4 regions of the Brevibacillus sp. MER 51 genome follow, and region 4 is predicted to be linked to each of the others. Evidence: riboswitches for the same ligand, from Rfam matches in the RefSeq annotation. Region 4 holds a riboswitch; each other region holds the start of a gene.
The links. A riboswitch is a leader RNA that binds a small molecule or an ion and turns the genes downstream of it on or off. The one in region 4 is predicted to bind S-adenosylmethionine.
Positions count from the first base shown of each region.

Region 1: linked by a shared signal. The riboswitch ahead of mtnK (S-methyl-5-thioribose kinase) and the one ahead of metH (methionine synthase) in region 4 are both predicted to bind S-adenosylmethionine.
Region 2: linked by a shared signal. The riboswitch ahead of M3630_RS17490 (MetQ/NlpA family ABC transporter substrate-binding protein) and the one ahead of metH (methionine synthase) in region 4 are both predicted to bind S-adenosylmethionine.
Region 3: linked by a shared signal. The riboswitch ahead of M3630_RS13095 (homoserine dehydrogenase) and the one ahead of metH (methionine synthase) in region 4 are both predicted to bind S-adenosylmethionine.

Region 1 is NZ_JAMAUS010000008.1:171,335-178,949, forward strand. It holds gene M3630_RS18355 (sigma-70 family RNA polymerase sigma factor) at 1-252, shown strand, start outside; gene M3630_RS18360 (anti-sigma factor) at 252-1,439, shown strand; SAM riboswitch class I at 1,536-1,681, shown strand; gene mtnK (S-methyl-5-thioribose kinase) at 1,815-3,044, shown strand; gene mtnA (S-methyl-5-thioribose-1-phosphate isomerase) at 3,041-4,081, shown strand; gene M3630_RS18375 (GNAT family N-acetyltransferase) at 4,180-4,755, shown strand; gene M3630_RS18380 (ABC transporter ATP-binding protein) at 4,892-6,634, shown strand; gene M3630_RS18385 (ABC transporter ATP-binding protein) at 6,654-7,615, shown strand, end outside.
Region 2 is NZ_JAMAUS010000007.1:322,056-329,670, reverse strand. It holds gene M3630_RS17505 (nucleoside hydrolase) at 1-79, opposite strand, end outside; gene M3630_RS17500 (ABC transporter substrate-binding protein) at 268-1,341, opposite strand; gene M3630_RS17495 (Na-translocating system protein MpsC family protein) at 1,538-1,894, opposite strand; SAM riboswitch class I at 2,115-2,217, shown strand; gene M3630_RS17490 (MetQ/NlpA family ABC transporter substrate-binding protein) at 2,320-3,150, shown strand; gene M3630_RS17485 (methionine ABC transporter ATP-binding protein) at 3,194-4,231, shown strand; gene M3630_RS17480 (methionine ABC transporter permease) at 4,231-4,893, shown strand; gene M3630_RS17475 (hypothetical protein) at 5,043-5,477, shown strand; gene M3630_RS17470 (YxcD family protein) at 5,465-5,758, shown strand; gene M3630_RS17465 (ABC transporter ATP-binding protein) at 5,935-6,801, shown strand; gene M3630_RS17460 (DJ-1/PfpI family protein) at 7,006-7,615, shown strand, end outside.
Region 3 is NZ_JAMAUS010000005.1:189,321-196,935, forward strand. It holds gene M3630_RS13060 (RNA 2'-phosphotransferase) at 1-321, opposite strand, end outside; gene M3630_RS13065 (CPBP family intramembrane glutamic endopeptidase) at 346-1,026, opposite strand; gene M3630_RS13070 (MFS transporter) at 1,220-2,419, shown strand; gene M3630_RS13075 (CcdC family protein) at 2,517-2,996, shown strand; gene M3630_RS13080 (NUDIX hydrolase) at 3,032-3,439, opposite strand; gene M3630_RS13085 (VOC family protein) at 3,465-4,280, opposite strand; gene M3630_RS13090 (CapA family protein) at 4,359-5,528, shown strand; gene M3630_RS13095 (homoserine dehydrogenase) at 5,591-6,856, opposite strand; SAM riboswitch class I at 6,944-7,055, opposite strand; SAM riboswitch class I at 7,120-7,226, opposite strand; gene M3630_RS13100 (hypothetical protein) at 7,322-7,459, opposite strand.
Region 4 is NZ_JAMAUS010000003.1:131,321-138,935, reverse strand. It holds gene metH (methionine synthase) at 1-1,743, opposite strand, end outside; SAM riboswitch class I at 1,843-1,944, opposite strand; gene M3630_RS07710 (YjcZ family sporulation protein) at 2,158-2,265, shown strand; gene M3630_RS07705 (YcdB/YcdC domain-containing protein) at 2,333-4,537, opposite strand; gene M3630_RS07700 (sigma-70 family RNA polymerase sigma factor) at 4,528-5,100, opposite strand; gene M3630_RS07695 (hypothetical protein) at 5,299-5,787, shown strand; gene argS (arginine--tRNA ligase) at 6,154-7,615, shown strand, end outside.

The sequences.
Region 1 (7,615 bases), on a different contig from region 4:
CTGCCAGAAAGACCTGATCATTCGGCGGTTGATCCGGCTGAGCATGTCGTGAATCAGGAGCTGTGGGAAGTGGCCCACGACTATTTGGAGAAGCTTCCGGAAAAGCAGAGACAGGTCATTTTGTTGTCTGCATTGCAGCTTTCCTATGCGGAAATGGCAGAGGTACTCGGGATTGAGCTGGCAGACGTCAAGCGTTCCTTGTTTCGGGGACGACAAAAGATGCGGCAGTTGTGGAGGGAGGAAAGCCAGTGATGAACAAGGATGAGAATCATCGCGAGCAAAGGCTGCTTGCTTATTTGCGTGGGGAAATGGCGGAAGAAGATTCAAAACTATTCGAGGAAGAAATAGCGGCTGACGTGGAGTACGCACAGCGGTTGGAAAGGCTTTTGTTGGGGGAAGAAACGGGGGAGGACAAGGTGAAAATAAACCAGCCTGAAACACTGTCGGCTGAAAAACAGCGTGCCATTGTGCGCCGGGGGAAATGGAAAAATCGGTTGTCCAACGCTGGGTTCACCATAGGGATTCCCTTTTTGGCCGGAGTTGTGTTGCTGATTTTGAATGGCTGGGTCGGGTCGCTGATGCATGAAGATCTGTTCCGCGTTGCGAAGTCGATAGTCAATTTTACGCAGCCAGGTGTGAGAGTGGGGAGCAGTGGCTCGCAGGTCGGATTGCTGTACGGAAACATCAGTATGGAACTACGTGAGCGGGTTGGGGGGGAAGAAAAGGTCGCGGGTCGTTTTGAGAGTACGAATGTGCTATGGAACGTGAATGCCAAGCCGCAATGGACGAACGGGGTCAGGGAACAGAAGCTGTATTTCCGTTATCCGACAGACGGGGAAATGGGGGATACGGAATCTCGCACTGTACCTGCCTGGACAACGATGGAGAAGCTACCTGAGGGGACCGTTTCTCAGCTCGCGATTTCCTTCGATCACTTCCTGACGTACGAGGAGTACTATGAATTGGTTTCCCGCCATGTCACCTCTTCGGGACAAGATACGGTTTGGTTTGCGGTAGACACAGGGGTGGAGCGAAAGCAAGCAGAAGACGATGGGGCAAATCGATTTCTCGGTCCCGGGTACGTGTGGGGATTTGCGCAGCATGAACTGGATTACGGAGATGCGCCCATTCGGGTAAACGGGGAAGGGGACAGGAGAATGGCCGCCTACTTGGAAGAGATGAAGTACTTATCTGAGCAAGAAGATCTGGCTCGCGATGTCGGCGGATCTTTGCTATTTCGTAGCGACCTTCAGATAGCCGAACGATACAACTACATGCAGCAAAACGGAGTGCGAATCTACGGCGCCGTCCTCACTGGACCTACGAAAGAACTGTTGAAGCTCAAGGCCGAAAAGTCGATAACAGCAGCGTTATTGGGCAAAGTAGACTGGTGGAATTGGGATCGCCCTGCGGCATCGGGAACACAATCCAGCTATTGATAGCAAGGTGCGAATTTTTGCACAAAAGGGTGTTGACATCGTGGAAGCGTTGGTTGTATGATTCAAACTAAATCAAAAACCGAATACGTTTTGGATACCTTATCCAGAGAAGGTGGAGGGACTGGCCCGATGATACCCGGCAACCGACATGACGCCATTCAGACGCGAGGAAGCGACTGATTGACAGGCGACATGCACGGTGCTAATTCCTGCAGAAACAAAAGTGGTCTGGAAGATAAGGGGGACATCAACACGGTTCTTACACGTGACGACAGCGACCTCTTTTCTTCGGGAAAAGAGGTCTTTTTTGCTCTCATGACACAAACAAAACAAGTAGAGATAGAGGAAAAATACGTAGAGGGGAGTTTTGAAATCATGGCATATCGCGCATTGTCTGAACAGGAAGCAGTGGAGTACGTAAAAGCAATACCGGATCTTTTTAGCGAAGGAGCAGAGCTGACCAGCCGTGAAATCGGGGATGGTAACCTCAATCTGGTTTTTGACATTCAGGAGCCGGCAACCGGTAAGAGCGTCATTGTCAAGCAAGCACTGCCTTTTGCCCGCGTCGTGGGAGAATCTTGGCCGCTTACGATTGATCGGGCTCGCATCGAGAGCGAGGCACTCCGCATTCAGCACAAATACGTTCCAGACCTGGTGCCGCAGGTGTATCATTTCGACGGGGAGCTTGCGTTGACTGTCATGGAAAACGTCGGGGACCACATCATCATGCGCAAAGGTTTGATCGAAGGAAAGCGGTACCCACTATTCGCGAAGCAAATTGGCCGTTTTCTCGCGCAAACCTTGTTCTTCACATCCGATCTGGGCGCGCATCCGTACGATAAAAAAGCGCTAGTCGGAACATTCATAAATCCAGAATTATGCAAAATCACAGAAGATCTCGTCTTTACCGATCCATATGAAAATGCGCCTACCAACGATTTCAATCCGTTGATTCGCCGCGAAGTCGAGGCGATCTGGAACAACCGGCCGCTGAAGCTGGAAATCGCCAAGCTGAAATACGATTTCCTTACGCGCTCGGAAGCGCTGCTGCATGGCGACTTGCATACCGGAAGTATTTTCATCACGGAAAACAGCTTGAAAGCAATCGATCCAGAGTTCGCTTACTACGGCCCAATCGGTTTTGACATCGGGGCGGTTATTGCCAATCTGCTGCTCAACTACGCAGGCCAGCACGGTTTGCAAAAAGATCAAGGAGAACGGGAAGCGTACCGCGAATACTTACTGGAAACGGTCGAGGATGTCTGGAATGAATTCGTTTCGCAATTCGTTCAACTCTGGCACAAGCACGCCAAAGAGCGCAGCGCTCATGTCGAAGGACTGTGGCAAAGCTACGTGAAGCGCTTGATTCAGGATACAGCAGGCTATGCAGGCTGCAAAATCTTGCGTCGTGTCATCGGCTTGGCAGGCGTAGCAGACCTGAATGCCATTGAAGACGACCAGACTCGCGCAGAAGCAGAACGTCTGGCGCTCTCGATAGGAGAAGCGTTGATTCTCGGTCGCGGCGGCATCGACGAATCGACAGATATCACGGACATCGTACGCACTGTGACCGAACGTTACTATCAGGAGGCTACAACAGTATGACAACCAGCACCCAATTGGCACCTGTTAAGTGGGAGAATGACGCATTGGTCTTGCTTGACCAGACGCGTCTGCCAGTAGAAACGATCTATTTGAACTTGACCACCTCCGAGCAAGTATGGGGTTCCATCCGACGCTTGGAAGTCCGTGGCGCACCAGCGATTGGCATGGCGGCGGCTTACGGGCTCTACCTGGGCATTCGTGGCAGTGAAGTGAGTAACTACGACGAGTTTTGGCAGGAACTGAACCAGCAGGCAGACTACTTGGGCTCTTCCCGTCCGACAGCCGTGAATCTGTTCTGGGCGTTGGATCGCATCAAGGCTCGTGTTGAAAAAGAAAGCGGTGGGTCGATTGCCGAGTTGAAGGCGTCCGTGCTCGATGAAGCACTGGCGATTCAAAAGGAAGACGCTGAAGTATGCCGGACCATCGGAGAGCATTTGCTGACTCTGTTGCATGACGGTATGGGAATTCTCACGCACTGTAATCCAGGAGCATTGGCTACGGCAGCGTACGGTACGGCTACCGCTCCCTTTTATTTGGCAAAGGAACGCGGCTGGAACTTAAAGGTGTACGCGGACGAAACTCGTCCTGTCCTGCAAGGCGCTCGTCTTACTGCATTCGAATTGCAGCAAGCAGGGATTGATGTGACGCTGATCTGCGACAACATGGCGGCGATGGTGATGTCCCAAGGGAAAGTAGAGGCTGTCATCGTGGGTACAGACCGCGTAGCAGCGAACGGAGATGTCGCCAATAAAATTGGTACGTATGGGGTAGCGGTTTTGGCAAAAGCTCACGGCATTCCTTTTTACGTGGCAGCTCCCTTGTCCTCCGTAGATCTGGAGACACCGACAGGCGCAGATATTCCGATTGAAGAACGTCCAGCCGAGGAAATTACCCATGGCTTGGGCAAACAGGTAGCTCCAGACGATATCAAGGTGTACAATCCTGCGTTCGATGTAACGCCTGCGAAGTACATTACAGCGATCGTCACGGAGACAGGCATTTTCAAGCCGGAAGAGATCGGCAATAGCAAAAAATAAAAGAACTTTTTATAAGCGTTCGCCCTTTGTTTCTGGCGGGCGCTTTTTGCCCATTTTGGTGTTTCCTAGTAAAATATCCAAGAAAAGGGGAGATTCGTATGCAAACGATTCAACGGATAACCATCAATGAAGATACGTACTTGAAACAATTAGAATTAGCTGATGCTGAGGAGTTATTTTTGCTTACGGATTCGAACCGGGAGAGTCTTATGGAATGGCTGCCGTGGCTGAATTATACGAAGAAGGTAGAGGATTCTCGTCAATTCATCCAAGCGACGATCCATCAGTACAACGATAATCGCGGCATCAACTATGGCATTTGGTACCAAGGACGTCTGGCTGGCACGGTCGGCGTACATACGATAGATTGGATCAACAAAAAGACGTCCATTGGCTATTGGCTGGGTGCGCAATTTCAGGGCAAGGGTCTGATGACAGAAGCAGTGGCGACCTACTTGGACGTATTAATCTTCGGGTCATGGGATTTGGAAAAAGTAACGATTCAGGCTGCTACAGAAAACTATAAGAGCAGATCGATCCCGGAGCGATTAGGCTTTCAACTGGAAGGGATACTGCGCCGGAATGAATTCCTGTACGATCATTACGTGGATCATGCTACTTACAGCTTGCTAAAAGAGGAATGGCTTGACTGGAAAACCGATAAAAAATCTTAGATTGAACTGTATGCATCGATTGACAATGAAAATTCTGTAAATTACGATGGTGAAGACAGATCAAGAGGGCTGCGTGTGATTCGCAAGCCCTTTTTTAGTCGTGCTGTTAGGCTTGAAAAAAATAGAGGTGAAATACATGCAGACACTTCGGCAATTATCTTGGTTTTTCCGCGCCTATTGGAAACGGTACGTCATTGGAATCGCTGTGCTGTTTATCATCGACGTCCTCATGCTTTGGCCGCCGAAATTAATCGGGGACACGGTGGATTCGATTCGCAACAGTTCCCTGACGGACGCTGATTTGACGCAAACAGTGGTCATCTTGCTCGTATTGGGTGTTAGCTTGTATGGATTGCGGTTTCTCTGGCGGTATTTGTTAAATGGAGGAGCTTTAATTCTCGAGAGGACGTTGCGCGAGCGACTGTTTGCCCATTTGACCAGAATGACCCCGTCGTTTTTTCATCGCAAACGCAGTGGCGATCTGATGGCTGTCGCCACCAACGACATTCCTGCCATAGAACAAACGGCGAGTACAGGGGTGCTTACGCTTGTCGATGCGTTGTTCATGACCTTGTTAACACTAGGCGTCATGGTAACAGCAATTGATTGGAAGCTGACACTGGCTGCACTGATCCCGATGCCGTTTTTGGCTTGGTCAACAGCGTACTATGGAAGGCTGCTGCATGAGCGTTTTTACTTGGCGCAGGAAGCCTTCGGAGAGATGAATGATCATGTTCAACAATCCGTATCGGGCGTTCGGGTATTGAGAGCATTTGTTCAGGAAAAGGCCGATATCGAGGCATATCGCCGGGTTAGTGAGAAAACGTTGGAGCGAAATGTGAGCGTTTCGCGGATCGACGCCCTGTTCGAGCCGACGATCGCGATTATTATTGGCTTCAGCTTTTTGATCGGGCTGGGCTATGGGACGTATTTGGTGTTCACCAGCGCCATTTCCTTAGGGGATTTGGTTGCGTTCAATTTATACTTGGGACTTTTAATTTGGCCGATGTTCGCCTTTGGTTGGCTGGTCAATGTGTTGCAGCGCGGTGGCGCATCCCATAAGCGTTTTACAGAGCTAATGGTGGAGCAGCCAGATGTGACAGAGGCAGCGAATCCGGTCACGAGTCAAATCGCCAATACCGTGGAAGCACGCCATTTTTCCTTTACGTATCCGGGCACTGACAAGCCGGCACTCACCGACATCTCGTTTCGTTTGGATGAAGGAGAGACGCTTGGGATTGTCGGACGGACAGGAAGCGGCAAGTCGACGTTGTGCCGTGCCTTATTGCATCAATATCAGATGCAGGAACATGCCCTATTTATCGGGGGCATCCCGATTGAAGAACTTGCTTTTGATACGCTGCGGGAAAAAATCGGCTACGTGCCTCAGGAGCATTTGCTGTTCTCACGGACGATTGCAGAAAATGTTACATTCGGAAAACCACAAGCGACGACCGAGGAAGTGATGCATGCGCTGGAGCTTGCGGAGATGAAGAGAGATCTGGAGCAATTCAGAGATGGATTGCAAACCATGGTTGGAGAGAAGGGGGTCACCCTCTCCGGGGGACAAAAACAGCGCATTTCCATTGCACGTGCGCTTTTGATGGATGCGGGTATTCTGATTCTCGACGATTCTTTATCGGCTGTGGATGCGCGGACGGAGGAAAGCATTCTTCGTCATTTGCGACAGGAGCGCGCGGATAAAACGACCATTATTACGGCCCATCGTCTGTCTGCGGTACAGCACGCTCAACTGATTCTCGTGCTGGATGAGGGGCAGATCGTCGAGCGGGGGACACATGATGAGCTGATGCAGCGCAACGGCTGGTATGCAGAGCAGTACCGTCGTCAGCAAATGGAACAGGATGTGGCTGGTTGAGAGAGGGGGAAAGCGTTTCATGAGCAAAGAAAATGTATGGGGGCGTTTGACCGAGTACGCCAGGCCATTTCAAAAGCAAATACTGGGCGCGCTGTTCCTGCTCTTGCTGGGGACGAGTGCAGAGCTGGCGGGTCCTTTTTTAGCCAAGGTCATGATTGATAATCACATTCTGGCGATCCAAAAGCCTTGGTATCAACTGGACGAAGTGCCACCACAAGCAGCGGTGCAAGTCGCCTCATTGAACGGTACGAACTATATTCGTGAAGATGTCGCAGCGAAGACGGGTCTTGCTTTGGACAGGATCAATCAAAAAGAAGTAACGGTACTGACTGAAGGCACGACCTATTACCTGGTTTCCGGCAAAGTGAATCCAAACACAGAGAAGCAATTCACCCTGATTACGCCAGAAAACGGCAGGGAACGCTTCGAGGTAACAACGAAGGATCAATCAGGTCAAAAGATGACCTCCACAGGCATTCGGCTGACCGCAGAGGAAGTCAAGGAGATGTATCAAGGGGATGTCTTGCCTATTGTCTGGCTGTCCGTAGGTTATGGAGCACTGATCTTGCTCTCAGCTGGTTTCAACTACGTCCAGATTTTGTGGCTACAAAAGATCGCCCAGCGCATCATTCAGCAAATGCGGATGAAGCTGTTTATCCATTTGCAAAAGCTCCCGGTTGCCTTTTTTGACAAAACGCCAGTAGGTGCGCTTGTCTCCCGTGTGAGCAATGATACAGAAGCCATCCGTGAGCTGTATGTAAGTGTGCTCGCCACATTTGTACAGAACGGTCTTTACTTGATTGGAATCTTGATCGCGCTCTACCTTTTGCAGCCTGAGCTCGCCCTCTTCTGCTTTTTGACGGTGCCAGTGCTCGTTCTGTTAGTCTACGTATATCAAAGGTACAGCTCTCGCTACTATGCGGTGATTCGCGCGAAGCTCGGTGATATGAACACAACGATCAATGAAATGATCCAAAACAT
Region 2 (7,615 bases), on a different contig from region 4:
ATTGCCCGCTCTTCACAGCGAGAATAATGCCAAGCGCATCATCAATGCCCGTATCCACGTCAAGAATGATCTTTTGCACGAATGGTCCTCCTCACGTTCATTCCTCATAAGAAAACTTCTATCGAAGCCAGTTCAACGTGGAGCGACCGCGTTTTAGCGGAATGTTTACATACGCTCCGGAATTTATTTTATAAATTCCTATACGTTGAAAAACGAGGGTATATCCGATATTGTCTATACCCTCGCCCTTTGTTTTTCTATCGTTCGTTATTGCGTGATTTCACGATTCCAACGGTCAATCCATGCTTTGGAGTGCTCGTTCACGAATTTCATATCCAGCATTTTCAGCTTGCTTACGGTTGCTTCCCCGTACGTTACGCCTTTTGCTTCTTCTTCTGTCAGTTGAACCGTTTTGTTTACAGGAGAATCGATTTTTGCCTTTGCTGTTTTCTCCTGAACTTCCTTGCTCAGCTGGTAGTTGATGAAGTCTTCTGCGAGTGCTTTGTTTTTCGAGCCTTTTACGATGTTAGCCGTATTCATGACCGCATATCCGCCGCTTGCAGGTTGTACGAAAACAGCTTCTGGAACAGCGGCTTTGATGTCTTTGAAGTACATTTCCATGATCGGTCCTACGCCGATTTCTTCTTGTCCAAACATGTTCACGTATTCGGAAGTCTTATCGTAGAACTTCACGACACTTTTGTTGACTTCTTTCATTTTCGCGAAGGCTTGATCCTCGTTGAATTCCTTGCTGCCCGCGACCGCAGAAGCACTGTCGAGAACCATCGGGCCTGTCGTGGACGTAATGCTTGGCAGTGTCAGCTTGCCTGTCAGCTCAGGGTTCCACAGATCTTTCCAATCTTTGATTTCGGTTTTTACGAGCTTTGGATTGTAGGCAATCCCGAATTGGCCAATCGTGTAAGCTGGACCGTATTCCTCGCCCAGTGGTGCTTTGGCGATGTCGTAGATTTGATCCAGGTTCGGGATGCGGCTGCGGTCGATTTTTTCAAATGCGCCACTCTCAATCCCTTGCTGTGCATAGTAGTCAGAGAGGTAGATCAAGTCTACATCGGAGCTTCCTTGGCGAATTTTGTTCAGACGCTCTGCGTTGTTCCCGATTTCCAGCACGATTTTCACGTTATGTTCTTTTTCAAACGGCTCATACACTTCTTTGCGGAAAAAGTCTTCGGAGAAGCCCCATGTAGAGATGACCAGCTTTTGTGGCTCGCCCTTGGCTTCGCCGCCAGCCCCTCCCGCTTGTGGTTGATCATTGCTGCCACAGCCAGCGAGAGCCAGTGACATCATAGAGAAAGACAGGATTCCAGCAAGTAATTTTTTCATCGTAATTCTCCTCCAGTTGGGTTCAATTGATGACAAAATATGGTGATACAATAAAAAGAAAAGTACCCTTGATTAGAACGTATCATTCTAAACAAGAGCACTTTTCTTCGTAAACAAAGAGAAGTGACACCCGTTTTACGCAAAGTCTACGGTCTCCCCTTAAGATAGATCAAAAGAGAAAATCCGAACGATTGCGTCAGGTATTCAGTTCTGATTCAGCTAAAATAACATTCGTGATCGCCCACTGCGTAGGCGCATCATAGTCCCTCAGCACAGCTTCCAACGGCAACCCCATCTCTTCTTCCAGTCGTTCTCTCAGTTTCTTCTTATAAAGAAGGGACATGCGAAAATCGACTTCGAGCTTGAGGGCCGGCGCTTCTCCTTCCAACGCTTGTGAGCGCGGAGAGCGACGATGCTTGGCTTGGAACGTAATCATCTGGTTTTCAATCGTGACTCGGAGCAAAGTCGTTCCAAATCCGAACAACTCTTTTGCTATCTCATTATAGATGGCAGACAGCTTTTTTCTGGTTTCATTGGAGTCCACGAGAGTCATGTCATCACCTGCGATAGCTGGTATCGGGTTCATTCGCTCTCATTATACAAATGATTTTTCGATTCTTCAATAGAATATTCGTATTTAGATCAATTTCACATTTTTCCACCAAGTCATTCGTTTGCAAAAACAGTTGACACTAAAAAAATCAGTCGTTATAATCCAACTATCCAAATAAGAATTAACAACAATGTTTGGAATGATAATTTCATAGCACATTCTCTTATGAAGAGAGGTTGAGGGACTGGCCCTATGACACCTCGGCAACCTATCGCAAACGATATGGTGCCAAATCCAGCGGAATTTATTCCGACAGATAAGAGAGGTATTGTTGCAGTGTGTTTACATACTCGCAGTTTTCGCCTCTTCTGTCGGAAGAGGCTTTTTTCGTTTCCATCTTACATCCAGAGAAAAGGGGTATTTTCATGAAAAAGACTGGTCTACTGCTCACTACACTGCTGCTCGCTGCATCGCTCGTAACGGCTTGCGGTGTTAAACAAGAAGCTGCGCCTGCTAACGGTGGCACTGCTGCTGAACAAACCTCACTCAAGGTCGGCGTCACTGGCGGCCCGCACGAAGAGATTCTCAACAAAGTAAAAGAAGTCGCCAAAGGCAAAGGACTCGACGTCGAAGTCGTCGTTTTCAACGATTACGTACAGCCGAACCAAGCTCTCGATAAAGGAAATCTCGATGTAAACAGCTTCCAAACCATTCCGTTCTTGGCGAAGTTCAATCAGGATCACAAAACCAAAATCGTCGAAGTCGGAAAAACCGTGACGTATCCAATGGGTCTTTACTCCACCAAGCATAAAAAAGTCGAGGATATCCCGGCAGGCGGTGTTGTCGGCATTCAAAACGACCCGACCAACCGAGCACGCGCCTTGCTGCTGTATCAGGCAGCTGGCTTGATTAAGCTCAAGGATGGCGTGGGCGACAACGCAACACCATTGGACATCGTGGAAAATCCAAAAAATTTGCAATTCAAAGAGCTGGAGGCTGCTTTCCTGGCACGCTCGCTGAGCAACGTAGAGGTTGCTTCGATTAATACGAATTTCGCAATGGAAGCTGGCTACTCTCCGAAAAAAGACGCGATCTTCGCTGAGACGGCTGACTCTCCGTACGTGAACATCTTGGCAGTCAACGAAACCAACAAAGACAACCCTGCCGTCAAAAAGCTGGTGGACATCTACCGCTCGGAAGAAGTGAAAAAATTCATCGACGAACGTTTTGAAGGAGCTGTACTGCCGTCCTGGTAAGATCGACGCCAGGAACATCAAGAACCCACAAGGAGAACTCGTTATGATACAGCTGACCGATATTCATAAGTCGTATCAAGTAGGAAACAAGCAGGTAAAAGCATTGAAGGGCGTATCCCTGCAGGTGGAAAAAGGGCAAATCTACGGGGTGATCGGCTTTAGCGGAGCAGGGAAAAGTACCCTGCTCCGTACCATCAACCTGTTGGAGAAGCCAACTAGCGGTTCTGTGATCGTCAATGGCCAGAACATGCTGACCCTCAAGGAAAAAGAGCTACGGCAAGCTCGCAAAAAGATCGGGATTATTTTTCAACACTTCAACCTGCTCTCTTCCTATAATGTCTTTGACAATGTGGCGGAAATCTTGCGGATGAATCGCGTCCCCAAAGATGTCATTAAGCGCAAGGTAGAAGACCTTCTCGGCTTGGTTGGCTTGTCTGATAAAGCAAACGCTTATCCTTCTCAGCTATCCGGTGGGCAAAAGCAACGGGTGGGCATCGCTCGTGCGCTTGCGACCGATCCGGAAATCCTGCTCTGCGACGAAGCGACTTCCGCTCTCGACCCGCAAACGACCGAATCGATTCTCGAGCTGTTGCTCGACATCAATCGAAAGTTTAACCTGACTATCGTGCTGATTACACATGAAATGCAGGTCATCAAAAAAATCTGCGACCAGGTAGCTATCATGGAAAACGGTGTCGTCATCGAGCAAGGCTCTGTTCTGGATGTGTTCAGCAATCCGCAAGAGCAAACGACCCGCAATTTTATCAAAACGGTTTTTGACGATCAGGTACCACAGGAGATTTTGTCCAAGATAAAAGAAACCGGACCCGTTTCCAAAATTGTTCGCGTTGCCTTTCGCGGAGATGCCGCTCTCGATCCAGTTCTAGGTACCTTGTCCGCACGCTTTCCGATTAGCACCAATCTGTTGTACGGCTCGATTACGACCATTAAGGGAACGGCGCTCGGCATTTTGCTATTGCACATTTCTGGTGAAGACCAGCCCATTCAAGACGGCATTCGCTTCTTGCGCGAATCCGTCTACCGCGTAGATATTGTGTCACCAGAGGAGGTGCGGAGCTAATGGAGCGTTTAATTGAAATGATTCCGGTATTCGGGCAATCCCTGCAAGAGACTGTCATCATGGTCGGAATTTCGTTGTTCACTGCGACATTGATCGGGATTCCGCTCGGGATTTTGTTGGTCATCACACAGGCGAATCACCTTTTCCCGAACAAGATCATCTATCACACCCTGAATACGCTCATCAACATTGTGCGTTCACTTCCTTTTATTATTCTCATGGTTGCAATCATTCCTTTTACGGAGTTGATCGTGGGCACTTCGATTGGGATTGAGGGAGCCATTGTGCCGCTCATCGTCTATACGACACCTTACATCTCACGCCTGATGGAAACGGCCCTGCATGACGTAGATCGCGGCGTGATCGAAGCGTACCAAGCGATGGGCGCATCCCGGACGCAGATTATTTTTCGCATCATGCTGCGTGAAGCACGGCCTGGCATCGTCCTCTGCCTGACGATCGCGACCATCGGTTTGATCGGTGCCACTGCTATGGCGGGCGCAGTCGGTGCCGGTGGATTGGGCGATCTCGCCTTGCGCTACGGCTACCAGCAATGGGATATCGAAGTCATGATCATTACCGTCATTATCCTCGTCGTTTTGGTCCAGCTCATTCAATCGTTGGGTAACTGGGCAGCCCGAAAACTGAAAAAGAGCGCGTAAATCGAAGAACCCCTGACGAGATCGCTTGTCAGGGGCTTTTTTGTAGGTATTTAGACTGATCGTCACTGAAAGTTCGTTGGTATTTCGCTCGATATTCATGTAGACTTATATATACAAGTCATTTTAATGAGAGGGGCTACTCAAATAACATGAAAAAACTCATCATGATGTTGGTTGCCGTAATGCTCGTACTCGCTCCGGCCGGAGGATTCATTGATCATGCCGATGCGAAAGGTTATAAGTCCGGGAAAAAATCTTTTAACTCTAACACGGCTCCTACCAATACACAAACAACCAACAAAGCCGATTCAAATGTAAACGCAACAACCAATAAAGGTACCACAACAACTCCTGCTGCTACCGCAAGCAAAAGCGGCGGGTTCATGAAAGGTCTCCTGATTGGCGGTCTGGCTGGTTTGCTGTTTGGAAGCCTGTTCGCTGATATGGGTATTCTCGGCTCCATCCTTGGCTTCATGATCAACCTGATGGCGATCCTCGCTGTGATTATCCTGATCCGCAAAGCGTTCGTCTACTTCAAAACCAAGCGCGCGAAAGAACAGGAACTGAACGCATGGAAAAGATAACTTTTTCTGAACAAGATATCATTAATGCAATCTGCATTCATGCAGCTTACAAAAAGCAATTGAAGCCACAAGACATCTCCGTCGAGCTGATGTGGGACGAGGAGTATGGCTTCTCTGCTGAAATACACTGGATGGATCGCCAACAAATCTTGGTCGAGATTAATATGATTGAAGCGATTCGCTACTACCTGGAGACCCAAATGCAGCGCAACCCTTATTCCGCCGGTATCGAGCTGGTATTGGACGACGAAGAAGGTATTATCGCTCATATCACCTACTAAAGCTTGACCATCGTATGTTAACCCAAGGCCAATTTGTTCACACATGTGAGCAGGTTGGCTTTTTCATATTGAATTTGGCTTCATTCCGTTATATACTTTACCTTAGTGAAAATGATTATCATTGTCTGCGTTTACTCATACATGTACATACTTTCCTAAAAAGGAGTTGGCCCATTGTGGAGCGCTTATACACGCAAAAGCTGGACATCGGATACGGTGAGCTTTCCATTGTCAAAGACTTGAACATCAGCATTCCTTCTGGAAAAATCACCGCCCTGGTCGGTGCAAACGGTTCTGGTAAATCGACGATCCTCAAAACTCTCGCCCGGATTATGAAGCCAACCGGCGGACAAGTATTTTTGGACGGAAAGTCGATCCATCAGCAATCGACCAAGGAAGTCGCCAAGCAACTTGCGATTTTGCCGCAAAACCCAACCGCACCCGATGGCTTGACCGTGTCTGAGCTCGTTACCTATGGCCGCTTCCCTCATCAAAAAGGCTTCGGTTCTTTGACCAAGGAAGACAAGGAAATCGTAAACTGGGCTATTTCCATGACCGGCATGGCAGATTTCCATGATCGTCCGGTTGACCAGCTATCCGGCGGTCAGCGTCAGCGCGCCTGGATTGCGATGGCTCTGGCGCAAGGAACGGACATCCTGTTCCTGGATGAGCCTACGACATTCCTGGATATGGCTCACCAGCTGGAGGTTCTCAAGCTCCTGCAAAAGCTGAATGACGAAGAAAATCGTACGATCGTCATGGTCGTCCATGATTTGAACCACGCAACCCGTTATGCACAGCACATGGTTGCCATCTCTCGCGGTACCGTCGTCGCTGAGGGAAGCCCTGCTGAAGTCATGACGCCTGAGATGCTGCGTAAGGTATTTAACATCGAAGCAGACATCCTGACTGACCCTCGCACGGGTGTGCCGCTCTGCCTCCCATATGAGCTATGTCATGCTGTGGATCAAAAGCAACCTAACGAAGAAAACACTACCCAACCTGTTTACACGGAAGAGCGCAAGCTGGTTGGAGCCAGATAACGGTTAGATTCCGCTAGCAAAAAGCCGGTTTTCACCACGTTTTACGGTGTAACCGGCTTTTTGCTATACCAACTGTTTATCTCTCCTCGTTACGTGGCTTAGAAAACCTTGCAGTTAGTCACAACCCAGACATACATATACCCCCTATATGTATGATAGTATTTGTTTGCAAGAAAAATACCCCATTTCAAAGGAGAGATCAGCATGAAGGTTGCCATCTTGCTTTTCGACGGCATCACCGCATTAGATGCAATTGGTCCATACGATGTATTCGCTGCTACGTTGAAATGTGAAGTAAAGTTTGTCGCTAAGAAAAAAGGGTTAATCAAACTTGATTCCAATATGGGCTATTTACATGCCGATTACAGTTTTTCAGAAGTTACTTCCGCTGATATTCTTGTTGTTCCCGGTTGCAGTCCGCCCAATTATAAAACCCCTATGAATGACGAAGAAACTCTACAGTGGATTCGCCACATACATGAGACGACGAAATGGACTACGTCTGTTTGCAACGGCTCTCTGATTTTGAGTGCCGCAGGCTTGTTACATGGAGCCGTAGCCACTACTCATTGGGGGTCCTTCGAACTGCTCCAATCTCTTGGTACCATTCCAACAGAAGAGAGAGTCGTTCGTCAGGGCAAAATCGTTACAGCAGCCGGCGTTTCCTCTGGTATCGACATGGCACTCCAATTGGTTGCATGGGAATTGGGAGAGGATATGGGCAAAGGAGTCCAGTTGATTTTGGAATACGATCCCCAGCCACCGTTTGACTCGGGTTCACCAAAGAAGGCACCTGCTTTATTGGTTGAACAAA
Region 3 (7,615 bases), on a different contig from region 4:
ATGTGTCCCGTAGTAGAGAACGTCAGGTGGCACGATCTCCATGAGCCTGCTTTTTGCAATCGAGGGCAAAAAGCCGCAGGTAACTCGAATGAGTGCTCCTCCGTCCCATTCGATACTTCGCTCCGGATCGAATTCCATGACTTGATGAAGATCTTGCCTCGTTATATATGCGCACCCTTTCAGCGTATGGAGATATTTCAGCAACGGCTCGACCGGGGTATACCCATACGTGTCATAGTAGAGTTGAAATGCTTCACTGTTTTGCCGAAGTATACTGAGCAATCGCTTGCGAAGTCTCGTTTCTTCATGAATCGCCAGCATCCGTTCCGCCCTCCTCCTATCCGGTCAATAAATCCAGAGAACCACAGCTATTGCCAGACCCAAATCCGCGAGTAAATGACTAATCCAGTTTGGATAAATCGAAGGAAACATTTCTTTCATCCATCCCCATATCAGCCCAGCGCCCAAAACCAACGAGGTAATTAACAAGCCGTTTCGAAAACCAAATAGGATCGTAGAGATAATCAGATGATACAAAGAATAAAAGAAGCCGGAAAGGAAAATGGACATGAAGCGGGACAAGGATGCACGAAACCGCTGCAATACGAAGCCTCGCCAAAACAATTCTTCCAGTAGCGAGTTAATGAAAATAAGATAGCCGGCAAAAACCAAAATCCAGCGGCGCTCAATCCCCCATGCTTCCATACCTGCTCGAACGACTTCCGGTCTTCCCGGTTCCTGCAAGAGCAACCAAAGTCCAGCCAGCACTCCTGTCAACATCAGAACCCCAAGTGCCAGTCCGTATAAAGTACCCTGCCATTCAAAACTTCCCCACGCGAAACGCCAGTGCTTTCGCAAATCTCCCTCCCACCATGCGTGAATGACGGGAATACAGATGCAAACGAGCACATGAAAAGAAAAGAACGTGATAATGACGCTATGCTTTTCCACCAGTCCGTAAAAGATCGTGAGTGTCGCAGCAAATCCGTACACGATCAACAGTAGTAACGTTCGTTTTCGCGCCATTTACGAATAGCTCCTTTTGTGCGTAATGGCCGCAGTATTGCGTTAGTTTGTCCGTTATAAATACGAAGAATACCCACAAAGACAATAAATATACAAGCGTTTGCATGAATGCTATACTAGATAAATCGCTTTTTATCAAAAAATGGTTCGGTTCAAATTTTTACCTATCTAACGAATGTTTGGAGTGGCTCTCATGTTATGGCGTAATCGTACCTTTCTGCTTTTAATGAGCGGAGAGATCGTCGCGGGAGCGGGCATGTGGATTTCGATTATTGCCAATCTTGCGTTCATGCAGAAACTTGTTCCTTCTGATACGGTGAAGGGCTTGATTCTGATGTGTGGATTGGTGGTCAGCATTCTCCTCGCCCCAAAAACGGGTGTGGTGATTGACATGTACGACAAAGGCAAGATCATGCTGTTTGCCAGTGTGGTCCGAACACTCAGCCCAGTCTTCATGTTCCCTGCTCTTGCAAACGATTCTCTTCTGTGGATGATCGTATCTTTGATCGTGATGCAATGCTCTGCTGCTTTTTATTTTCCGACCGTGCAGGCTTCCTTGCCAGCCATCCTTTCCCAGGACGAGTTACTCAAGGCGAACAGCGCATATTTGAATATCTCTACCCTCTCGCGCATTGGAGGAACAGCAATCGGCGGTATACTCGTCGCATCCATGGACCTGTCCATGCTATATGTCTGCTCTATCATCGCGTATGCAGTACTCGCTGTAGTTACGCTCTTTCTCCGTATTCCACCCGTCACTTCTCGGAAAATTCAGGAAAAAGTGGAGTTCCGCGAAGTACTGACGATCTCACGACAAGACCCGGCTTTGTTTGTCGGGTTGATTAATAATGGGTTGATCACCTTGTTCCTTGGAGGTGTGAACCTGATGATCTTGAACTTTAGCGAGCTGCAGCAGGAACCTCAGCTCATGGGATGGATCTATGCAGCAGAAGGAATCAGCATTTTGATTGGAGGGCTCTTGGCCAAACGTTGGATAGGCCGCAGAAACCTCGTGGCAGCGTCCACCATCATGCTCTTCTTCTTCGCACTGTCCCAGTTTGGCATGTCATTCGCGGATAACAAATTCATGGTGCTTGCTTCCTTCTCCGTGTTCGGCTTTGTCGTTGCTTTCTTCTTCCCGGTCATCGCAACGATTTTCCAGAAGCGCCTACCTCCACACCAGCAAGGGCGATTCTTTTCTTTCAAAAGCATGCTGGATCGTGGGTTCTTCTTGTTGGCTCTCGCAATTACAGGAGTTGGGCTGGACCTTCTCGGCATTAGCGGCTACCTCCTCTTCATCGGCTCGCTGACATTGCTCTTTGGTTTGTTGACTTTCATCTACAGTAAAAAGCATAAGCTGGATGTTCGCTCACACGATGAAGCAGCTGCCTAGTATCGGCATATAACGTACCATGACAAACGCTTTCCTATCGACCATGCTTTGGTGTACACTATTGAAGTATGTTGAACACTTATGGAGGCGTTTTTCCATGCAGATACTTTCCTCTCCCGTTTTGGGAATCTTGCTGCCTCTCGTGATGGCTATTGCAGTGATCTTTTTGAGAATGCGTCGGCAAAAAAAGCCGGCTTCTGCAAAAAGCATTATTTTGCCACCATTCTTTATGGCGACAGGGTTTGCGATGTTTTTGTTCCCGGAGGCGCAATTACCGCCCAAGTTTGATATTGCAGCCTTTGTGGTTGGGGTTATCTTTTCGATTCCGTTGATTATGACATCACGTTTTGAAATCATTGGGCAAGATGTATATCTGAAACGGTCCCGTGCGTTTTTCTTCATTTTGTCCGGTCTGTTGGTCATCCGGCTGATTATTAAACTGTTGATCAATGATAGCTTTACACCGATTCAAACAGGTGGACTGTTCTTCTTGCTCGCATTCGGTATGCTCGTGCCTTGGCGTATCGCGATGCTGGTGATGTACCGGAACTTAACCAAAAAGACGTTTGGCACCTAATACAAAACCACCTCCAATGCGAGGTGGTTTCTTTCTTAAAATTCTACATAAAACGGATGCTCTTCTTCTCGCAAACACAATTCAATCCGTTGCCGGAAGTTTTTCCAGGTGACCATCTCCAGCGCTTCCTCTACCGGAAAAAAGACGGCCTGCAAGCATTCCGGGGTCGTGATCAATTTTCCGCCGATCGGTTTGGCTAAAAATAGCGTATTGCAGAGGCTTTTCCTCACATTTTGAAAAATACCGCAAAATTTCGTCACTTCAATCTCTAAACCGCACTCTTCCTTCGTCTCTCGAATGGCTGCCTCCTTGAGAGATTCGCCCTCTTCTACTTTTCCACCGGGCATTTCCCATCCTCTGCGCGGACCCTTGATCAATAAAATCTCCTGACGCTCATTGATAATAATCGCTGCTGCGGAAATCGTATGCCGAGGTGATCCCATATGTACGCCTCCCTTTTTTAAACGACTACTCCAGCGCTGCCAGAAAGTAAGATCCTCCACCAATCTTATACTCGCTATTCTTGCATGCTCCTGCGAGCTTCGCAAAAAACGGTCTTTGCCCGCGATTTTTCCATGCCGTCTGCGCCAATCCCTCCTCAGTCGGTTGGCAAAGCACTACATTTCCCCCCGGAAGTTCAAATGCTTGGCAGATAGCCCCCAGTTTTTTATCGTGGAATACTTCGCTCTTCTCCCACCCAAACCAGCTTTGCCAACGGGCTGTCGCTTCTTCCAGATCCTTTACTGCATAGCCTACTGACTGGAGATGAGCTGCACCGTTCGGATGTGCGGCAATCATACGGCGATTCGTCAAATCTTCTCTTCTCTCTTCATCCGTTTGCGACCATTCAATGAGAAATGGCGGGAGAAGAGCACTATCTGTATCTTCGAGAAACAACATCCGCCACCGAAGCGTCGTACCATCATCACGCGTACGATTTCCCGCAACAGGTCCAGTAACCTGCAAGCCTTGGCTTCGCAGGCGCTCTGCCCACGCATCCATCTCGTTGGTCCGAAGCGCAATCTGACCGAATCCTTCCCCCTTTGCTTCATCCTCGATACATTGACGTACGAGCGGATTCTCTGATTGTCGAGCAAGCTCCTGGTGTTCAACCGCCAAAAATTCAACATAAGAAAGCCCGAAATAACTAAGGCTATTCCATGTCCCCCAAGACGCATGACGCCCTCCAGCTACCGCATGAAAACCCGCTTGGCAAAATTGTTCCGCTGCTTCCTGTGGAGTCCGCTGTACAAAATGAACCAAATGATCAAAAGTTAATCGCACCTTTTTTCGCCCCTTTTTCGTATTACTTATAGGATATCAAACTTCATTTATGTAAGGATAGAAAGGCAAGGGGGAAAAATGAACGAGAACAGATCAAGCCGGATACATGCTCGGCGCAAGCGCTCACGCAGAAAATGGGTACGTATGGGAAAGAACACGCTCCTATTTAGCTTGTTGGCCATCTTCGTCGTCGGAACCTACTACCTATTCCAAATTGCCATGGATGGAGAACATGCCAACCCGAACACACAGCCTACTCCTGACAATACCGCAAACCAAAAGACTTCTGTGCAGCTCACCTTTGTCGGTGACATCATGATGTCAGGAAATGTTGAGAAAACCTTACTCGCAAACAGCTATGACTACCCATATAAACATGTAAGCTCGCTCTTTTTGCAAGATGATATCACCATTGCCAATTTGGAGACGCCGATCACCGCCACAGGTGTTGCCGCTCAAAACAAGGAGTATGTCTACAAATCATCGCCACTTGCTGTTCCTGCCATGAAAAACGCGGGGATTGATGTGGTGAATCTCGCCAATAACCACTCCATGGACCAAGGAGTTCCAGGATTGTTGGATACTTTTGACGCTTTGGACGAAAACCGGATTGAATACGTCGGCGCCGGTAAAGATGCCAGCCGTGCCTATTCACCTGTATTCATAGAAAAGAACGGCATCAAGATCGCGATTCTCGGCTTCAGCAGGGTCATTCCCGAAACGAGCTGGTTTGCAGGAGATTCCCAGCCAGGTATGGCCGCTTCCTATGATCCTACACTGGCAGTGAAAGCGATCCAGGATGCGAACAGCCAAGCTGATCTCGTCGTGGTGATTGCACACTGGGGCAAGGAACGCTCCGACTATCCTGTCGATCATCAAAAAGAGCTGTCCCGTGCCTACATCGATGCTGGTGCAGATTTGATTGTTGGCGGTCATCCCCACGTACTTCAAGGCTTTGAACGATACAACGACAAATGGATTGCGTACAGTCTTGGCAATTTCATTTTTACACGGTCAAACGAACCCAAGACTTGGGAAACGATGGTCCTGCAAGCAAGCTGTACGAAAAGCGGCGATTGTGAACTGACGATGCTTCCGTTTCACGCAGAATTGGGACAAGCCGTACCCATGAATGAAAGCAATGGCGCTGCCCTGCTAAAACGCATCGAATCCATTTCTGAGAGTGTCGACATTCAAAGTGACGGGCGTGTGCAGCCACATGCTAATGCGGTGGAGACTGCCCCCTGACAAAAGAAGCCGTGTTTCCAGATACCTAGAAATACGGCTTTTCTTCATATGATTCCTCTTCCTTACGCAGATTCAAGAACAGGGAAGCAGCGCACTTCTAAGCCAAAATCATTTTTCAAGAAAGACTCATGCTCTTCACTGATTCCTGTCACGATCAAGCCTGCGCGCAAGACGCCACCCAAATCGAATTGGACTTTTAGCTTATGCACGTTCACTCCTGCCTGCTGAAGGAAATGCAAGACTCGGTCTGGCGTCGCAGTATGACATGAGCCCTCAAGATAACACAGGACGTGTTCTGCCGAGTCCGATGTAGCTCCAGCTTTGTCAGCCGTTTTTTCTTTCCAGGTAGGATGCGGCGTGAATGGCTGTGTCAATAAATAGGCCAAATCCTCCACGACTGCACTTGCTGTAGGAAGCTCTCCTGCCCCTCTTCCTGTAAACAGCAAGTCCCCCACGATGTTGCCGGATAGCTGGACAGCATTAAATGCGTCGTGGATTTGCGCCAACGGATGGCTCAGCGGAAGCATAGTTGGTTCAACAGATAGGCGAATTCCTTTCTCAGCTTGATAGGCCTGCGCGATCAGCTTGATCCGATACCCCAGCTCGCTTGCAATCCGAATGTGACCTGCTGACAAATCTGCAATTCCTTTACGAACAACATCCGCTAAAGGCAGCGATTCTCCGTAAACAAGCTGTGCCAAGATATACAATTTGTACATAGCATCGAAGCCTTCTACATCCGAACGAGGGTCTGCTTCCGCATAGCCCAGCTCCTGCGCTTGCTTGAGCACCTCCTGATATGAGAGCTGCTCTGCTTCCATTTTCGTCAAGATGAAGTTCGTTGTTCCGTTGAGAATACCGCGAACACCTTGGATATCATTCGTGCGAAGGAACTGCCTCAGCACACTCAAGATCGGGATGCCCCCTGCCACACTCGCTTCATAGGCAAGATGCACTTGATGCTGATTTGCCAAATCGACTAGCTCTGTTCCTTTTTTCGCCAGGAGCTCTTTGTTGGCCGTTACCACATGGCAGCCCTTTTCGATCAAAGCACGAACGTAGTCATAGGTAGGTTCTACACCACCCATGACCTCCACCACGATATCCACATCGCTTCTCAATACATCCTCAAAATCTGTTGTCAATAAAGCCGGGTCGACATGAACCGCCCGCTCTTTTTCCGAGTCACGCACCAATGCCTTGACGATCTCAATTCGTTTACCCAGACGAGTAGCCAGCTTCTCCTGTTGCGAGCGAATCGTTTTGATTACGCCTCCACCCACTGTCCCCAATCCCAATAATCCTACGCGTACCACTTCTGCACTCATTCTAACCACCCCATACCCCGAATTTTGGATAAAAAGAAAAAGCCATCTTCGATAAGAAGAAGGCTTGTAAGTAGCTAATGCTCCCCCTCCTTATCTCCCAGGACGTATATGTCCTGCAGGAATTGGCACCTTGTCACAAAATATGCGTGACGGTTGCCGGGCTTCATCGGGCCAGTCCCTCCACCTCTCTGGATAAAGAAAATATGAAATTAAAAAACCTTCTTCGCTAAGAAGAAGGTTCATCTACCAATGGAGTAACCCGCTTCTTATCTTTCGAGACGAAACGTCTCGCAGGAATTGGCACCTTGTCGCTATATGCAACGGTTGCCGGGCTTCATCGGGCCAGACCCTCCACCTCTCTGGATAAGAACCATTTATGCTGTTGAGCTTTATTCTAAGAAATTCCAAGGCAAGCGTCAACAAAATTCTTTCTTTTCTGATTGCAAGCTGATTTTGGCAAAGCTTTCAGTTGTAGGTGAACAGGCTCTCTACCTCTTCCATACTGCAGCAAGTGCAATGAAACACGCCCTCGTGGCAGTCCTCAGGCAGCTCCTTTTCCTCAACATATCCGCACCATTGGCAAATAAAAACTTGAATCATCATACGCCCTCCTCTTCTTTTATCCTGCCCAAAATAAAAAAAGCATTTTCCGCTCGACCGTGACGATCGTTAGAAAATGCCAGAAAAAGAGGGACGTACTTGTCCACTCGCTGTTTTTCGCAAGCCATCTCTAACACCTCCCTATCTCCCGTAGGTCTA
Region 4 (7,615 bases):
AATCGAAGCGTAGCGCTCCAGCTTTTCCGTGTTGACGATGGCGTAATCAAGCCCTGCGAGAGTAGTGTGGTACAAGAAGACCGCATTCAGCACTTCCCGACCCGCAGGAGGCAAGCCGAAGGAAACATTACTGACACCCAGGATCGTCTTGCAAGCAGGCATTGCCTGTTTGATCAAACGAATGCCTTCTACGGTTTCCTTGGCAGAGCCGATGTATTGTTCATCCCCTGTCCCTACTGGAAAGACAAGTGGATCAAAAATAATATCCTGTGGCTTTATTCCATACTGGTTGACGAGAATGTCATACGAACGTTGCGCGACCTCCAGCTTCTTTTCGCGAGTGATAGCCATACCCGCTTCTTCAATCGTTCCGACGACAACGGAGGCACCGAACTTGTGAATAAGCGGAACCACTTCCTCAAATCGATCCAACCCGTCTTCCAGGTTAATCGAGTTGAGAATGGCCTTCCCTTGCGAATAGCGAAGTCCCAGTTCCATGACCTTGGCATCTGTCGAGTCGATCATGAGCGGTGCTTTTACTTTTTTCACGATGAACTGTAGGAATTTTTCCATATCTTCGTATTCATCACGGTCGGGGTCAGCCAAGCATATATCGATGACATGTGCCCCACGCTTTACTTGGGCTCGGGCAATATCAGACGCTTCTTCATAGTGACCAGCTGCAATCAGATCACGAAATTTTTTGGAACCGATGACATTGGTCCTCTCCCCTACGAGCAAGGGACGATTGTCATCTTCGACGTAAACGACCTCGATCCCGGAGACCGCGCTCAGCGGTTCTACAGCAGCACTGCGCGGCTTGCAGTCTTTCAATGCTTCTGCCATCGCTTGAATATGGTCAGGCGTTGTTCCGCAACAACCGCCAGCGACGTTGATCCAGCCCTGTTCCGCGAACGCCCGCATTTTCGAAGCAAGTCCCTGTGGCGTTTCATGGTAATGACCGTTCTCATCTGGCAAGCCTGCGTTCGGATAACAGCTGACCGCACATTGGGCAATTCCTGATAGTGTCCGCAGATGATCACGCATGAACTCAGGTCCTGTCGCACAGTTCAGACCTATAGAGACAGGCTTTATATGCTCCAAGGAGACGTAAAACGCCTCGATATTTTGGCCCGCCAGCGTCGTGCCCATCGGCTCAATCGTACCTGACAGCATAACGGGGAGCTCCTGTCCAAGCTCTTCAAAAGCTTTGCGAATCCCGATCCCGCCAGCCTTGACGTTCAACGTATCTTGCGAGGTTTCTAAAAGAAGAACATCGGAGCCGCCGAGAATCAAACCTTTTGCCTGACGATAATACGCCTCGATCAGTTCTTCAAAGGTGACACCGCCTGTCAACGAAAGGGTTTTGGTCGTCGGTCCCATGGCACCTGCTACAAAACGCGGCCACTCCTCCGTGGAATAGGCATCCACCGCTTCTCTGGCCAAGCGAGCTGCCGCTATATTGATCTCAAGGTCTTTCTCTGGCACATCGTACTCGGCCAAAACAATGGAAGCAGCACCAAACGTATTTGTCTCGACGATGTCTGCGCCTGCCTCTAAATATTTCTCATGAATGGAACGAATCACATCTGGTCTGGTCAAGTTCAGGAGTTCATTACAGCCATCATAGGCTTCACCGCCGAAATCATCAGCAGTCAGATTCGCCTGTTGAAGCATGGTGCCCATTGCACCGTCCAGAATCAGAATTTTCCGGGAAAGCTGTTCGCGAAAAGTTGGTTTCATTGACGTGCCCCTTTTCTCCCTTGCATCTGGGTAAATAAAAAAATCCTCTTCTTTGAAAGAAGAGGATTTGTCAGCAGATACGAAAACGCCTGAGACATCCTCTTATCTTTCAAAGCACGTAGCTTTGCTGGAATTGGCACCGGATTTTTACCGGTTGCCGAGGCTTCATCAGGCCAGTCCCTCTGCCTCTCTGGATAAGAGTCGTACACTTGTCATTTAGTTGGTTTGCGAAATGTCTTGAATGTTTGCAAGTATCTTAACACCCCCTTTGTCTCCCCGTCAATTGTGAATTGTCTATTTTTTACTGAGCTTCTCTTCTTACCCGCCCATTTTTGCCTAAGCTGGGCATCCGCCCAGTCCAATATCGGCATTCGTGTATAGACTGGAGTATAACGGAAAGGAGGGGAAACAAAGATGAGTACATCTTTCTGCGGTAACGGATTCTTCGGTGACTGCTTCGCAATCGTGCTCGTGCTGTTTATCCTGTTGGTTATTATCGGGTGCTCGTGTGACGACTGTTAGATAAGTGTGTAAAAAAGGCTATCCCAAAAGCCATCAGGAATGGCTGCGGGATAGCCTTTTTTTCTTGTTATTTGGTGATGATCTTGCCTGTCACAGCATCCAGAGTAATATATTTGAACGCCAGCTTTTCGTCACTCCACGGCACATACGCCAGCTTTGGTTGAGCTAATTTTTGCCCATCCACATCTCTCCTCAAATAGACCAGCTTTAATGGCATGACTCGTAAATACGCCTCAACAGCATTGTCTTTCGAGACGATCTCGTCGGATGCTGGAAGCTCCACCAACTCGTGCGTCTCTCTGTAGTTTTCGAACTTTGTCACTTTGCCAGAAGACGGATCGACTGTTACTGAATAAGCCGCTTTTGGCCAGCGATCCTGTACTGGAATGCCATCCTTGCTCATGAGATATCTGAATTCCCATTCGCCCGAAGACACAGGATTCGTTTCGTCTGGCTGTATGACTTTCGCCAATTGCACTTCTTTTATGCCTGGATCAACGTATTTAGGCAGAAAGGCAAGTGCAGCCTCTTCCGCTTGCTCGCGTTTGACTGTCACTGCTGTATCGGATCGCGGTGACCCCAGCCCGACGACACTGCCTGTTTCTGCGAGAACTTCTACGCCGATATACTTGTCATTTTTATCATTCCAGACGTATTCCTTGCGTCCGTCACGGTTACTCTCTCTATAGGTCGAGTCATCCACTTGTATGCCGAATTCCGCTTGCAGCAACGCTTTTGCCTCATCCTTGGAGCGAACCTTGACGTATTCCTTTGGAGATTCGATCGGATGTGCTTCCTTCGTATTCAACTGATCATAAGCAAGCCCGTTATCTCCCGTTCCATACACCATCTTGCCATTGGTCGCGTCGATATACCACTCCTGACCATCTTCACGTCCTCTTTGCATGAAGGAAACAGCTGGTGTGTACTCCAGAATGGGCTGCCACATATCCCCTTGATTTGATTGTGGCTGTATTCTCGGATTCTGCACGTACCGAAGCTTCATATGCTCGCTCAGCTCTTTGATGGCTACCTCTTCTGACACAGCAGTCGATACATCCGGGTACTGCGACGGCTCAAATGATTCGAGCCCCTTATTGAAATATTCGAGGTGGCCAGAGTCGGTTGTTTCGATGCTTATTTCATCAGACAACACCGGCATCCCGTTATAGTATCTCAGGTACAATCCCGGATGGTTAGCGTCCAACAACCGATAGTTCTCGCTATCAGCCCCGAGCAGCTTGTTCAGGAACTGTCGCTCTTGCTCCAATGCTTTTGCTCCTTCTGCTCTTTTCTGGCTCTTTGCTTCCTTTTCATCCTTAAACAGAAGCCTATAATGTTCCAATGCTTGACCATTGCCAGTGATCACAAGAGAAACTTCATGACCCTCTTTGTTCGTTTTCCCCAAAATGAATGACATGCCATCGTGGTTCTTTTCTTTATCCAAAAGAAGAAGGGATGGGCTCAAATCGGGCATGGCATCTGTCAGCTTGGTGAAAAAGGCTTGTTCGCTCTTGTTCAATCGCCCGAAAAACGCGACTTGCTCACGTTCGTCAATTCCAACCGACAATACGTCGAACGGAACGGGCTGGCCGTTTTCGATCCGTTGATAATTCACGCTCATCCATGGGCCTTTTACCATATGCTCGTCGGTGTAGATCTGAGTCTCGACGAGCTGATAGGTCTTACTTTCCTCCCCCAAAAAAGCTTGAAGAAATGCGCTTGCTGCTTTCGCCGCAGTCTTGGATGATGGCAAGTTTATCTCCTTCTGTTCTTTCCGCTCACCGTTTATTGTAAAGCTCTCAATTTGTCCTGTCTGTGTATCATAGACAACATTGGCACGCGCAGTATCCCCTTCCAGTAAAGTTAGTGCACTGAATCCATAGCTTGTACGATCCACTCTTATTGTCATTTTGCTCAAGGCTGGAATCACTTTTTTCAATGGTAAGACGGCATCTTCCGCCGACACCATTACACTGTTCTGATTTGCCTCTTTATTATTTGTTTTCGTAGCAGTCGTTGCAATCGCATTCGTTACATTTTTGCCATTTGGCAACTGTGGAAACCAGCCTTGCTGGTGCATTCCCACAGCAGTAACCGCCAAGCAAGCTGCCAGCGAACCAGCCACGAAAATTCGGTTTCGATTCTTGTGTTTATTCTTTGCAATCGCATCTCTGATCCGCAATTCCATCTCTTTTGTAAACCTCACTTCCTCCACTGATTCCCCACTTGCGCTCCGCACCGCTTCACGCATTTGCTTATCTACGTCCATTCCAATCCCTCCTTTTCACACAATGCCTTAAAATGTTTTCGGGCCCGTGACAATTGGGTTCGTACGGCATCTTCTGAAATATCCAACACATGCGCAATCTCTTTTATCGACAAATCTTCATAGTAATGAAGTACCATGACTTTTCGGTACAGCGGCGAGAGCTTCATCACCTGCTCCGCTACCTGTATCTTGCTCATTTGTCCGATGACTGCCGATTCAACATTTGCCGTGTCGACCTTTTCCGGGGGTGCTTCCTCTTTGGAGAGGTATGTAGAAAAAATCTGGCGAAAGGACCACGAGCGCAAATATTTGCGGGACTCGTTGATCGCGATTCGGTAAAGCCATGTTTTCACGCTACTCTGATGGCGGAACTGATCCAGACCCCGATACGCCTTCAGAAACACTTCCTGGGTAATGTCTTCCGCAATTCCCCGATCCTTGACGATCAAGTAGGCGAGCTGCACGATGTTGTCTCCGTACTCGCTCATGAGCCTCGTCAGCTTCTCCTCGTTGGTCAATTGCAGCGTCCGGTCCACTTCGCTACTTTTGGCACTTGCATTCACGCGCTGTTCACCTCCTTGTTTCGTGTTGATATGTATTTGATCCAGCTGACTTGTTTTTGTGACAAGAATATCCAATTATTTTTTCCATAATCCTTTTCTCTTCTTCCACTGCTGCACTCTGTTACGTTGCTTTCATTGTCAGCGCCCATTGCTTTTGCTATCATGAGGCTTATTGTAGAGCGAAAGGAACGAGATGACATGGATGACTTGCAAGCACGAGAAAAAGACAAATTTCTGTCCTGTTTGGAAACCATAAAAGAACTATCCAAATCCGATTTTGAAACCTATTCCATCGTTAAGAATACCGAAACCGGGGAACATTATCTCCATTATTTTTTGTCCCACATTAACTTGTCCGAGGGAGGCAGAAGAGACGATTACGATCACTTCCTGCCGATTGAATCCGACGATATTTTAGCGATTATGTTTGGCGAACAGCCGTACCAGTTTCCGGAGAACTGGCGCTCCGCTTATTTGCGAAGTGGGAATGACAATCGATTGATCCCGTTCGATCCATCGGAAAATTACGATCTGGACGAGGCCGCTGCTGCCGAGTTGGCTATGCTAGAAAAGTTGGAGCAGTACAAAGAGCAAATGATGAATGCGGAAAACCTCAGCGCGGAAGAAAAGGAAGAGCTGACCAAGCAATATTTCGCGGAATTAGATAAGATATTAAAAAAACCTTGATCGAGGCACCTTGCATCATGACGGTATAAACAGCTATAATTCTAGTGAAACAGACGAATCGTTGATGAGGAAAGTACTCCTTGTGTGAGGACGAAAGCGAGTCGGGGACGGTGTGAGCCCGATGCCAAACCATGTGAGGAAGCGCCCCTCGGAGATGCGGCCTGAACATCCTGCGCCAGCCATTATGGGCAACGGATCGTGTAGGGCCTATGCCGGGACTGCCCGTTACAGCAGATCAAGCGGTTTTTGCCTTCCTGTTCGATGGAAGGGAAAAACAACAAGAGTGGCACCGCGGGAGTATAACCTCTCGTCTCTTTTTCACAGGAGACGTAGAGGTTTTTTTATTTGAAAGGAGTAGAAATTTAGATGAGTTACAAACACCAAGTCGCTGAAAAGATTGCCGCTACGCTCTCCTCGATGGGCGTTGACACACTGACCAAAGAAGCTGTATACGGCATGCTGGAAACACCTCCAAACCCTGCAATGGGCGATGTGGCCTTCCCATGCTTCCAATTGGCAAAAGCATTGCGCAAAGCCCCACCGATGATCGCATCAGAGCTGGCTGGACAGCTCACCGGTGCACCAGTGCGCGAATCGCAAGCAGTTGGTCCGTACGTGAATCTGTTCCTGGATCAAGAAAATGTGGCAGAGCAAGTAATCGGAACCATCCTTACCCAAGGCAGCACATTCGGAAGCAGCAATGTCGGTCAAGGGCGCAAAGTACCAATCGACCTCTCCTCCCCGAATATCGCGAAGCCGTTTTCCATGGGTCACCTGCGCTCTACCGTTATCGGGAACGCAATTGCCAACATCATGGAAAAGCAAGGCTACGAGCCAGTGCGCATCAATCACTTGGGTGACTGGGGTACACAGTTCGGGAAACTGATCGTTGCGTATCGCCTCTGGGGTGACGAAGCAAAGGTAAAAGCAGAACCAATCAAGGAGCTGCTCAGCCTCTACGTTCGTTTCCACGAAGAAGTCGAGAACAATCCTACCTTGGAAGATCAAGGCCGCGAATGGTTCAAAAAGCTCGAGGATGGCGACGAAGAAGCACAGCATCTGTGGAAATGGTTCCGTGATGAGTCCCTCAAGGAATTCATGAAGATCTACGACCTGATGAACGTAGCCTTCGACTCCACACACGGGGAAGCGTTCTACAACGACAAAATGGATCGCGTTGTTACATTGCTCGAGGAAAAAGGGCTATTGACTGAATCCGACGGTGCGATGGTCGTGAACCTCGATGAATACAACATGCCGCCATGCCTGATCAAAAAATCTGACGGCGCTACCCTGTACGCAACGCGCGATTTGGCTGCTGCCCTCTTCCGTCACGAATCGTACGATTTTGCAAAAGCACTCTATGTCGTAGGAAACGAGCAACGTCTTCACTTCCAGCAGCTCTATAAAGTGTTGGAAAAAATGGGCTATGCGTGGTCTGCAAATATGCACCACATCCCATTCGGCATGATGCTCAAGGACGGCAAGAAAATGTCCACGCGTAAAGGGAAAGTTGTTCTCTTGGAAGAAGTGTTGGCACAAGCCATTTCTGATGTCCAAAAAGTCATCGAGGAGAAAAACCCTACGCTGTCCAATAAAGAAGAAGTGGCTCGTCAAGTCGGGGTAGGCGCAGTTATTTTCCATGACTTGAAAAACTTCCGCCTCAATGATGTCAACTTCTCCTGGGAAGAGATGCTGACCTTCGAAGGGGAAACAGGACCATACGTGCAATACGCACACGCGCGTGCATGCTCGCTGCTGCGCAGAGGTGGCTACCAGCCAGCATCGGCGGTAAACCTGGCTTCCGGTGCACTCGACAGCAAAGAGG